Regions from separate parts of the Spartinivicinus ruber genome, predicted to be linked through region 2. Evidence: predicted binding sites of a transcription regulator. Region 2 holds the regulator's gene; each other region holds the start of a gene.
The links. Region 2 encodes FliA, which starts transcription of late flagellar genes. Its sites were predicted from a motif close to CTAAAGTTNNNNNNNNNNCNGCCGATA; they were not measured.
Positions count from the first base shown of each region.

Region 1: a site for FliA is predicted at 2,287-2,313, ahead of G4Y78_RS10315 (flagellar protein MotY). Genes of this name have one in related genera too.
Region 3: a site for FliA is predicted at 1,921-1,947, ahead of G4Y78_RS16495 (flagellin N-terminal helical domain-containing protein). Genes of this name have one in related genera too.

Region 1 covers NZ_CP048878.1:2,190,834-2,195,123, forward strand. The annotation lists gene G4Y78_RS10300 (peroxiredoxin) at 1-295, shown strand, start outside; gene rnt (ribonuclease T) at 358-1,011, opposite strand; gene pyrC (dihydroorotase) at 1,064-2,107, opposite strand; gene G4Y78_RS10315 (flagellar protein MotY) at 2,420-3,349, shown strand; gene G4Y78_RS10320 (hypothetical protein) at 3,373-3,888, opposite strand.
Region 2 covers NZ_CP048878.1:2,443,980-2,448,269, reverse strand. The annotation lists gene G4Y78_RS11495 (chemotaxis protein CheA) at 1-157, opposite strand, end outside; gene G4Y78_RS11490 (protein phosphatase CheZ) at 170-958, opposite strand; gene cheY (chemotaxis response regulator CheY) at 968-1,348, opposite strand; gene G4Y78_RS11480 (RNA polymerase sigma factor FliA) at 1,442-2,179, opposite strand; gene G4Y78_RS11475 (MinD/ParA family protein) at 2,191-3,012, opposite strand; gene flhF (flagellar biosynthesis protein FlhF) at 3,224-4,290, opposite strand, start outside.
Region 3 covers NZ_CP048878.1:3,605,155-3,609,444, forward strand. The annotation lists gene G4Y78_RS16495 (flagellin N-terminal helical domain-containing protein) at 1-1,655, opposite strand, end outside; gene G4Y78_RS16500 (flagellin N-terminal helical domain-containing protein) at 2,598-4,290, shown strand, end outside.

The DNA.
Region 1 (4,290 bases), 250 kb from region 2:
AGCTGCTGATATGAAGCACGAAATTGCTCAGGCTTATGACGTTGAGTCTGAAGGTGGTGTTGCATTCCGTGGAGCGTTCTTGATTGACAAAGAAGGTGTGGTCCGCTCACAAATCATCAATGATCTGCCGCTTGGCCGTAACATGGATGAGTTGATCCGTTTGGTTGATGCGTTGCAGTTCCACGAATCACATGGTGAAGTGTGCCCTGCTGGTTGGAAAAAAGGTGACAAAGGTATGCAAGCTTCTCCAGAAGGCGTAGCTAAGTACCTTAGCGAAAGTGCTGAAGAACTGTAATAGCTTACTCAGTTTATTGCATAAAAAAACCTGCCAATCGGCAGGTTTTTTTATGCAAACAATCAGACTTCGTCATTCGTAAAGTTGTTGGCAGACAAAGGCCAACCCCCCAGTTGTTTCCACTGGTTAACAATACAGCAAAATAGTTCGGCCGTTTTTCTGGCATCATAGGCTGCTGAATGAGCAGACTGGTTGCTGAACTCAATGCCTGCTAATTGGCAAGCTTTAGCCAGTACTGTATGACCAAAAGCAAGCCCGGCTAGAGTTGCGGTATCAAAGCAGGAAAATGGATGAAAGGGGTTACGCTTAAGGTTATTGCGGGTAGTGGCTTCATTAATAAAGCTTAAGTCAAATGTTGCATTATGGCCTACCAAGACTGCACGGGTACACTGCTGTTGTTTGAGCTCTTTGCGAATAGCCTTAAATATTTCTTTTAAGCTTTCTGCTTCCGCAACAGCCTTACGTTCGGGTGCAAAAGGGTCAATACCAGTGAACTCTAAAGCAGATAACTCAATATTGGCTCCAGGAAAAGGTGTTACCTGAAAAGCTATTTCTTTACCTGGCTGCAAGTTGCCATCTTTATTCATTTTGATTAGTACTGCCGCAACCTCCAATAAAGCATCGGTTTTAGCATTAAATCCTCCGGTTTCCACATCAATAATTACCGGTAAAAACCCCCTGAATCGGTTACTAATTAAGGGGTGTGGTTCAGTTATTTCTGTCACTATACAGCCTTAAGTGTTTAATAAATAATGCTAAAAGTAATAGCTATTTTTTGGCAATAACACGCCATTGAATCGTTTCATCTGCTCGTAGTGGAATCAATGGTTGATCACCCAATGTGAGCTGTGCTGGCACTTGCCAAGGGTTTTTTTCCAACGTAATCGTACGTTGGTTGCGAGGTAGACCATAAAAGTCTGGACCATACCAGCTGGCAAAGGGTTCCAATTTATCTAAGGCGTTGAGCTGCTCAAAGGCCTCTGCATAAAGCTCAATGGCCGCATAGGCCGTATAACAACCAGCACAGCCACAACTGTTTTCTTTGGCTTTTTGGGCATGGGGGGCAGAATCAGTACCCAAGAAAAACTTAGGGTTACCACTGGTTGCTGCGGCTTGTAATGCTTGTTGGTGGGTTTGTCGCTTAAGAATAGGTAAACAATAATAATGTGGCTTAATACCACCCACTAACATGTGGTTACGGTTATACAACAAATGGTGTGCAGTTATAGTGGCGGCAACCTGGTCAGATACTTCCTCCACGAATTTGACGGCATCTGCTGTGGTTATATGTTCAAGCACTACCTTAAGGGTCGGAAATTTTGCGACAATTTCGCTAAGATAGCGGTCGATAAACACTTTTTCACGGTCAAATACGTCAATTGCATTATCAGTGACTTCACCATGTACCAGCAGCGGCATGCCCGTTGCAGCCATCGCTTCTAACACTGGATAGATTTTTTTTATGTCAGTAACACCTGAGTCGGAGTTTGTTGTTGCACCTGCCGGATACAATTTAGCGGCATAAATATGCCCCGACTGCTTTGCCTCATGAATAGTATCAGGAGATGTATTATCAGTGAGGTATAGGGTCATTAATGGTTGCCAGGTTCGATCAGCGGGCATTGCTCTTACAATCCGCTGCCGATAAGCAAGGGCTTGATCAGTAGTGGTTATGGGAGGGACCAAGTTAGGCATCACAATGGCGCGCCCAAAATAGCGGCTAACATCGCTCACAGTGGTTGGTAAAGCAGCATTATCTCGTAAGTGAATATGCCAATCATCAGGCTGGGTAATGGTTAACGTGGTTGTCATCTGGGCTTTCCAGGTTGTTGGTCTGCGAACAGGGAGGCATCTTACCCAAAGGGGCATCACCTGGCTACCGGTTATCTTAAGGGTGTCATTTATTTACGATGTGTAGAAAGTAAATAGATGTGTAGAAAGTAAATATAGGCCCGATATGACATGACAGGGTATTTGGGTGAAGCATGAGTTTCAAGATTGTTAGTCACTGGCCGATAAGCTAAGTGATGCACCTTTAATAGGCTGAATCATTAGTGTAAGCAAAACTGTGTTATCAAAGGGGCTACTATGTTATTGGGGAAACAATGGCGAAGCCTTTGCTTTATGGCTTGGTGGTTAGCAGTTGTAGGGAGCTGGAGTAGTGATCAAACAATCGCAGCTACCTTTAGGGCTCCTTTGGATAATACCCAGTGGCAACTAGAAGAGTCGATTTTTGAGTGTACTTTAATTCAAGATATTCCCCGGTATGGTAAAGCGGTATTTCGTCATCGGGCCGGTGAGCGGGTAGGCTTTAAACTGGTGAGTTGGAACAGGCCAATGCAGCAGGGAGATGCAGATCTTGGGGTAATAGCTCCTGCCTGGCGGTTTGATCAACGCTCAAAAGCTAAAGGTAAAGTACCTGTTTTAGGCTCTAAAGAGCCTGTTGTACTAGCTGGTGATTTACCCAGTTGGATGATTGGTCAGTTGGCGCAAGGTATGTACCCTTCGTTTGCCAATATGTCTTGGTATGGTGGCAATTTAGCCGAAAAAATTACGGTGGAAATCTCTGCTGTTAATTTTCAACAAGTTTATCCAAAATACATCAACTGTCTTTCTAGTTTGTTGCCTGTTAATTTTGATCAGATACAGCGTTCAGTTGTGTTTTTTGATACCAATAAAATCAACGTACCGAATAATAGCGAGCAACTGCTGGATAATATTGCCATCTATATCAAAGCCGATTCTTCAGTAAAAGCTATGTATATTGATGGTCATACTGATGCCTTGGGGCGACGCTTATCAAACCGAGAGTTATCGAAACAGCGTGCTGAGTCGATACGTGATTATCTTGAAAAGAAAGGTGTTCCTGCTGAAATGATTGTCATGCGATTTCATGGAGAGCGTTACCCTGTGGCAAAAAACAATACCGCAGAGAATCGGGCCCGAAACCGTCGGGTGACCATCCGGCTTGATAAAGAGCCAATAAAAACTCAAGCAGAAAATAAAGGGCTACCTGAAGAAACAAGTGAGCAACCTAAGCCTAATAACTCTTAACCTAAATGGAATACTCAACCAGGCTAGGCTGCAACATGCAAATTGGACAGCAGGCGTCGACTAACTTCTTGTTGGCTGTAGTGGTCACGTTGTACGGCATATAACGATGAGTTGACTTCCTGACGGTCAAATAACCAACGAACAACAGCAATTTCGTTACTAGGTAAGTAATGGTTTGTGGGGTGAAAAGCACATTCAATGAAGCTGGATGGTTCTACATAAGGTGCAATAGGAACCAGTAAATCATCTATATCACCTTCAGGAGTACTGATCAACTCTATGCTATTTAAGTCACCTGCCTGATTAAAGGCAACAGAGAAATTAAAGCTACTGAATTCAGTCATAACAAACGCATAGATATTATCAGGTGATATATCTTGAGGGTGGTAGCAAAGGGCTTCTAGCAGTGGTTGAAACTGTTCTTGTTTGATTGAAAACTGCGCACTGTGGTGCCACAGTACTTCCCCCATTGTTAGTCTCTCCTCTAATACTAGTTTGTTTGCTGGTTTCATTTCATAAAGTAACGGTAACAGTTGCACATTGCTCCCTTATTATTGGGTATGCAGTTATTTTTTAGTTTTCGTTGCTATTCGTTAATGGCTTTTTTGAGGGAGCTATTTTTTTGGAAAATAGTTTTTATTACAACCGCTGATTATAGCTATAAAATTTAATTTATCAGCGCATTCCTCAACAAAGACAACAATTGTCATATAAGATTGTGTTTATGTTATTTAGTTCCCATTAAAAAAGTGATGGAAGAGTACCTATGTATAACTGAAGGGTTAGTCAAATCAGTTTGACTTAACTGTATGTATTCACAGTGTTTTAACGAGATAGTAACCAAAGACAATAATTTGTTTCTATTAGTTATTCTGTTGGTAATAATTAACGGGCTGTTAAGGTAACTGTTACCTTAATTGAGGGTGTTGCAATAGGTCAGG
Region 2 (4,290 bases):
CTTTAACAGTATGAAACCCACGGAAAATGGCATTTAGTAAGTCCATATCATCAGGTCGATTTTCCAGATCGACCAGCTGTTCTGACAGCAGTTCTAAGATTTCTCCAGCTTCAACCAAAAAGTCCTGTAGGATGTCTTCATCAGCCTCAAAACTCATGAGACAGCTCCCCTAAAACCCCAAACTAGAAAGCAAGTCATCAACATCATCTTGGCCTGATACAACATCGACCCGTTCCTCTGCTTTTATTTGTGGGCCTTCGGCAGCAATAGAATCTTCTTTGATTGCGGATATTTCATGCTCAGTACCCGTCAGTTTATCTACCTGACCAGCCATTCTAACTAAATCAACCAAACTGTCTTCTACTTGTTGAACAAGCTCAACGACTTTTTTAATAACTTGTCCAGTTAAATCCTGATAGTTTTGTGCAACTAAAATTTCGGTTAAATTACTATGGACTTCATTAACTTGTTTTTCACTGCGATCTAAAAATTCATCCATTTGTTTATAGAGTTTTCTAAATTCATCAGGATTCATTTGCCGCTTGCGAATTTTAGTCCATTCATCCCTTAAACTGTGAGCATCTGATTTTAATTCATCAACAATCGGCATACAGTTATCAACCAAATCCATGGTGGTATTTGCCGCTGTCTCGGTCATTTTTGTTACGTATTCTAAACGGTCAGAAGCATCAACCATGTCAGACATCGCTTCTTTATCATCACCTGCTAATCCTGCCTCCACATGAAAATTTCGGATGGATTCATGTAGTGCTCTCGTCAGCCGACCTACTTCCTGATACAGGCTTTTATCTCTAACTTCATTAATTTCATGGATGATTTCGATGGCATCTTTTAAATTGCCTTTTTCCAAATGCTCCACCATTTTTTGAGCCTGTTCTTTCAGGCTCACTTCAAACTCAGTGGGCGCATGGTCTTTTAATTTATCGAGCAGCGACATATATACCTCTTAACCACCTGCTTCAACACGCTCAAAAATCTTTTCGATTTTCTCCTTTAACACTGCAGCAGTAAAAGGTTTTACTACATAGCCATTCACACCTGCCTGAGCTGCTTCAATAATTTGATCCCGCTTGGCCTCGGCAGTTACCATTAAAACAGGCAGTGAATTTAATTTTGGGTCTGCTCTAACTGCTTTAAGTAAATCAATGCCAGTCATACCTGGCATATTCCAGTCAGTCACCAGAAAATCAAAACCACCACTTTGCAACATCGGTAGAGCGGTTTGCCCATCATCTGCTTCTGACGTATTTGTAAAACCCAAGTCACGAAGCAGATTTTTTATGATCCGCCTCATCGTAGAAAAATCATCTACGATTAGAATTTTCATATTTTTGTCCAAAGCGACCTCCATCAAGCCACATTGATGTTTGTGCTGAACATCTAACTTACTAGTCTAGTAGGTCATTAAGAGGGTGCCAGTCTATTCAACTGCCCAGTCATTCAGGCGAGCTCGAAGTCGAGCGGCTGCTTGACTGTGAAGCTGACTGACGCGAGACTCACTCACCCCCAATACCATGCCAATTTCCTTGAGGTTAAGCTCTTCGTCATAATAAAGAGAAAGCAATAATTGCTCTCGTTCCGGTAGCGTGGCAATGGCATTAGCCAGTGCTTTTTTAAACTGCTCAGTTTGATGCTTGGTTGGCGGCGACGATTGTTGTTGATCCGCTACCCAAGTATGTCTTCCATCTTGGCTACTCAGTAACTCTTCAAAACTAAATAGCCGACTTGAAGCTGTATCACTTAACAGCTGATGGTATTCAGTTAAGCCTAATCCTAATTCTTCTGCAATTTCAGAATCTTTTGCGTCTCGTCCCAACCTTGCTTCTAAAGCACTGATCGCTTCAGTAATCCGTCGACTATTACGATGAACAGAACGTGGTACCCAATCTCCTTTGCGAATTTCATCCAACATCGCACCACGAACTCGAATTCCAGCATAGGTTTCAAAGGTCGCACCTTTGCTCCCATCGTATTTTTTGGCAGCTTCTAACAGGCCGATCATGCCCGCTTGTAATAAATCATCCAACTGCACCTGCGAAGGTAATCGTGCTGCCAAATGATGGGCAATTCGCTTCACTAAACCAGTATACTGCTCAATTAATTGCTGGTTAAATTGTTGTCCTGACTTTGAATACAAACCTGCTTCATTCGACGCCATATAATTGCCTACTATCGACCAGCCTCACCAGCCACCAGGTTTTCAATAAAAAATTCTAAATGCCCACGAGGAGATGACGGAAGGGGAAAGGCGTCCACTTTTTGTGCCAGTGCTCTAATTGCCACGGCCGCTTTAGAGCGAGGATAAGCATCGATAACCGCGCGTTGGCGCAAGACCGCTTTCCGTACAGCCTCATCCCACGGTATAGCACCCAAATATTGCAGCGCCACTTCTAAAAATCGGTCGGTTACATTGACCAGTTTATTAAATATATTATGGCCCTCCTGCTGGGATCTCACCATATTGGCCACGATTCGAAACCGCAATAAGCCATAATCACGGTGCAATAGCTTAATCATGGCATAAGCATCAGTTATGGAAGTGGGTTCATCGGTAACGACAATAATGAGTTCTTGCGCAGCCCGCACAAAGCTAATAACCGTGTCAGAAATACCCGCAGCGGTATCAATAATTAGCATGTCCAACTGATGGCTAAGCTCACTGAACGCAGAAATCATCCCTGCATGTTCTTGCGAACTCAATTCAGTCATTTTTTGGGTACCAGAAGAAGCAGGAATAATACGTACGCCACCAGGGCCAGGGAGAATAATATCTTTTAAATCACAGCGGCCTTCCAATACATCAGCCATATTTCGAGTAGGCGATAATCCCAGTAAAATGTCCACATTTGCCAGCCCTAAATCGGCATCCAATAACATCACCCGACGCCCTAGTTCAGCCAACGCAATACTTAAATTTACCGCTACATTTGTTTTACCTACGCCCCCTTTTGCTCCTGTCACCGCTACGACTTGTACTGGATGTCTGATCATATGAAGATTAATCCTGGTTTATCTCCTTAATGAATGGCTTTGAGATTAGTTCAACAACAGCCGATTCACCTTGGCTGTACTCTACAACTGTCGAATACAGTTAAATAAGGAATAGCTTAACAAAGGTTAACGGTGAACTACCCCTCTCAGCTCCGTAATTATTATTGTCATATCCTTTACTTTAGAGGACCCCACTAAATACAAATGGACACTAACCCACATTTGCTTGCACAGGGCTTGTTGCTGCCATTGGGTTAGCCTGCATATAAGCAGACATTAATTCACTGTCTGCTAATTCAGCATGTTGGCTGAGTGCCACCGCGCGACTGATCACTTGGTGAGCCCGAGCTTGATGAATATCATCCGGAATTCGTTGTCCATCAGTGATATAAGAAACCGCAAGATGTTTATCCATTAGTAGCTCAACCGTCTCACCCAGGCTGGAAGCTTCATCCAACTTCGTTAATACACCACCTACCAACCGAGTCTGGCTATAAGTGTTATAAGCCACTTGTAGCACTTGTTGCTGACTAGTTGTCGATAACACAAGCAACCCTCTCACCATTGGGCGTACCTGATTTAATATAGATAATTGTAGCTGCAATTTAGGGTCTTGGTGGTTTAGCCCAGCCGTATCAATGAGGACCAAGGATTTTTTCTGGAAACTATCTAACGCCATTTGTAACTGGTGTCCATTCCCAACTATTTTAACTGGCACATTTAATATTTTACCTAAGGTTTTTATTTGGTCTGTCGCCCCAATTCGGTAGGTATCCATCGTTACTAATGCCAGCTGACTAGTACCATGGTTTAAGGCATAACGAGTAGCCAGCTTGCCAATGGTGGTGGTTTTTCCTGCACCTGTTGGCCCGACACAAGCAAATATTCCCCCTTGATCAACGATATCTTTGGAAGTCACTGGCAGTTTTTTTACAATACTGGCTAATAAATGACGCCAAGCATCCACACCTTGTTGCTCAGCGGGTAAATTCGCTAATAGTTGCTGACAATAGGGTCCGCTAAAGCCAATGGCCTGCAGCTTTTTCCATAACTGTGCTTTGGCAGGGCTTTGCTTACAATATTTTAACCAACCCAACTGGCCAAGCTGCTGCTCTAATAAAGCCCGCATCCCACTGACCTCATTTTGTAGTGCACTAAACTGATGATCACTGAAGTTAGGCTGTAATACAGTTGCCGTTGACTGTTTTGAGGCCGCATGATTGGCTACAGTTGTCGAAGCTCTTGACCTTAACTGCAAATTAACATCATTCGCTGCAG
Region 3 (4,290 bases), 1.2 Mb from region 2:
AATATGGGAGCTGCTTGCGCACTATTAAAAAATACTGTTGCTGCGCCAAACCCTGCTTCAGCAATATTGGCAGATTCATTTTCCAAAATAATATTTCGACCATCTTTTGCAACAAGTCGAAACGAAGTATCAAAGGTTTCAGCCTTTACCCCTGTAGCACCTTCATTATTATTAACAGCCGTAATAACGTTGTTAACAATAGTGCTGGCACTATCTCCGGCATTAAACGAGATATTAATTGTTACCCCATTAATTTCAATGGACTCGTTTCGAGTATTACCCGTGGTAATCCCACCACCATATACAATGGTGGAAAGTGCCTGGGCTGTTACGCCGGTTTGACTACTTACTGTATTAATCGCTGCCGCTTTCGCAATAGCACTCCCTGCATTGGTACTAGAGGATGCCGTATCAGCACTGGCTAAAGATTGCCCCACAGCAATGCCATTAATCACTAAATCCCCAACATTTAAAGTACTATTTACCAAACGTTGACTGATTGCACCACTGTTGCCACCACTAAAAGTGCCTACATTCAGGCCAAAAATATTATTGCCAATTTCTGAGCGGCCAAAATCAATGGTGAATTCTGTACCATTAGTTGAAATCAAACTATAAGTACCGACATACGTCGTTGCCGCCCCTGCTTGCCCTACCCCCACTGCCGCCGATAAACCTGAACCATTATCATCATACTCAATATTCCGGCCATCACTGGCGTTCAAAGTTATACCGGTGGTGGTGTTACCAGTATCAATAGCAGTAACTCCAGTTTGACCACTAACATTATTAATCGCAGTGACGACACCAGCACGATTCACATCAGCAGTTAATGCATTATTGGTAGACACTGTAATGGACACGCCATTAATGTTGATAGCACCATTAACTGTGGCATTGGTTGCGACTCCACCGGTATAGCCGACAGTATTCGCATTGACCGTGGCAGTGACGTTGGTTTGGCTGGATACTTTATTAATTGCAGCAGCTTTTGCAATTGCACTGGCATCTTTAGACACACTGGACAGGTTATCATCCACGGCGCTAGAGGCCCCCACTGAAAATCCATTAATCAATAAATCGCCGGCTAAAGAAGCGGAAACTATACCCGGTCTCGTAGAAGAAATGCCATCGGTTAACGCACTGCCAAGGCTATCAGTTGTGGTTTTTACAATATTTAACGGTATGGTTTCACCAATATCCGGGCCTGTTTGAAATAACGTGGTGGTAAATGAGCCATCCAATAATTTTTTACCATTGAAATCAGTATTAACAGCAACACTCTGAATTTCAGCAATTAATTGTTTAGCTTCTTCATTTAATGCACCTCGATCCAATTCAGTGTTACTCGTGTTTGCCGACTGTAATGCCAGCTCGCGAATGCGTTGAAGGTTTTCAGTAATTGAGCCAAGTGCACCTTCGGCAGTTTGAGAAAGGGAAATGCCATTGTTGGCATTTTGAATTGCAACGGATGTACTGCGAATTTTGCTATCAAAACGAATGGCGATGGCAAAGCCCGCCGCATCATCCTTGGCACCATTAACCCGTAACCCGGAAGATAACCGTTCCAAAGCGGTACTTTGTAAACGGTCAGCACGATCCAAATTGCGCTGTGCAATCAACGACGCAATATTGGTGTTTATAACCTGCACCATAAGTCACCCCTGATCATCCTGCCCTGCTGATCGAGAGGCTTTACCCAATACTCTTCGCGAATCGCTCTTAGGCTTTGTTATCTTCGCTGACCACCATGGACGGTGGGAATGCAGTTTAAGCAGGAGCATTTAACTGCCTTCACCCCAGTCACTTAGTTTATCTAAGCTCCTGAGGCTTCATCACTCGATGACCTCGCCTATAGAGCCCTTCGCTGTGAGTATATTATTGGGTAATTTGTGGCACACCTATATCGCCTATTAATAATGTTTACTCATTGTGAAAGAATTTTAGGGTAGGCCGTCAAACGGCGAGGCCCCAGGAGCTTATTGTAATAAGTGACTGGGGGAGAGTCGTGATGACAACACCCCCTAGAAGGCTTTCACAGTGAGTAAACAAACAAATGCGCCACCAGCCTTACTATTAAGGTTAGTGGAGCGCAATAAATCAGTAACTTAATCGTGACAGATTAAGTCACTTTTTTAATATTAAGTTTTTATTATTAGCTCGTTATTATTCTTTCTGCTTATTTCACCTGAAAGTCAGTTTATTTACAGCCTTTTAACGTCTTAGAGATTAGAAAAATTAATGTTTTTTTACATTTTTTCGCTATTAAAAACACTTTTTTTAGCGGCAATTTCCTGCCACCAAATAGCATTTTATTAACTACTTTTTTCAGTCTAGAATTAAACTATACCCTTGTTTTATAAGACTTATTCCGCCCAATAAGTGTACTAAATAGTCCTTTGGCATAGTCCTTGTTAAACCATTATTGAGTCAATTATTGTCCACGACGACCAGAGATTAAACCAAAGACAGTTGTTCGTTAACCCTTCCACTGGTTAACGCAACAGTCCGTTAAGGTTGAAAGATATACCCCAACTGTTGGTTTTTAGCAGGTAGCGAAAAGCTTTTCACGAAGGGTATAGACAAGGAGAGCAGTGATGCCACAAGTTATTAACACCAATATTGCTTCGCTGAATGCCCAGCGCAACTTAAATTCTTCACAATCGGCCAATGCCACTGCATTACAACGATTGTCTTCAGGTTTACGCATTAACAGTGCCAAAGATGATGCAGCAGGTCTTTCTATATCCACTCGATTTGATACCCAAGTCCGCGGTTTAAACGTAGCTATACGTAATGCCAATGACGGTGTTTCCCTTGCACAAGTAGCTGAGAGTGCATTAAGTGCGATGAAAGATAATCTATTAAGGATTCGCGATCTGGCTTTACAAGCAGCTAATGCCACTAACAGCCCAGAAGATCGTGAAGCACTCAATGCAGAAGTAGTACAACTGAAAAAAGAAATTCAACGGGTTTCAGAGCAAACTAACTACAACGGTACACAACTGTTAGATGGTACTTTTACTGAAGTTACCTTTCAGATTGGTGCCAATGAAGGTGAAAATATCGCTTTCAATATTGAAGGAGCACGAGTAGATGCTTTAGGCGCATCCCCAGAAGTAGGAGTTAGTGCTAGAGGAACGAACTTTGGAATTGCTCAAGGGGATTTATTAATTAATGGTGTACCAATTCCCAGCTCTAAATCTACTGCTGACACAGCCTCTCTCACAAACAAAAGTGCCAGCGCTATCTCCAAAGTTGCAACCATTAATTCAAAGTCTGATGAAACTGGCGTTACCGCTAAAGTGCTCACAAACTCCGTTGAAGGTACAAATCAAGTCAATGCCACTACAGCTGGTAATGTATTTCTTAATGGCGTCACTATTGCTTTAGCCACGAATACAAACCTAACAACCGATGCCAACCGGGAAGCTGTCGTATCTGCAATTAATGCATTCTCTAAACAAACAGGTGTTGTGGCCATTAATACTGGCCAGGATGCCTCAGGTATTGTGTTAGAGGCAGAAGACGGGAGAAATATCACTTTAGTTTACGCCAACGGTGGCCCAACGCCTGCTGCAACAGGATTACCAACGGGTACCACTGCTGCTGGTGCTATTCCAACTCCAGCAGAAGAGTTGGCAGGCACCGTGTCAGGCGGATTTACCTTAATCTCTCAAGATGGCTCTGCAATAGAAATAGAGCAAGGCACTAGTGGCCAACTAAATCTTAATGTGGGGTTAGCAGAAGGAACCTACCCTGGTACAGGGGCATTCCTTTCCTCTTTAGCTGCTATTGATGGCGATACAGGTACTGCAGGAAAACAAGCTGCACCAACCCTCAACGACGGTGACATTGTCATCAATGATGTGCCTGTACCAGCTGGTAACCCACTGGACGATACTGCTTCCAGTCAGGATAAAGGCAGTAGCGCTATCACTAAAGCAGCTGCTATCAACAAAGTCAGTGAACGAACAGGGGTTACTGCTACTCCCAATCCAAATCTTGTTAACGGAAGTACGATGACGGCTGCAGCAACCAGTGGAATCCTAACCATTAATGGAGTACAAACAGCCACAATAAACACAACAACTGACTCTGAAGCTAGCCGATTTGCCGTAGTTAATGCCATCAATTCGATTTCAGGCCAAACGGGAGTTACAGCTGTTGATACAGGCAGTGATACAGGTGGAGTACAATTATTTGCTGAAGATGGTAGAAATATTACCATTACCTATCCAACAGCGGGCACGCCTTTAACACCTGCTTCAACAGGTTTAGTCAATACAG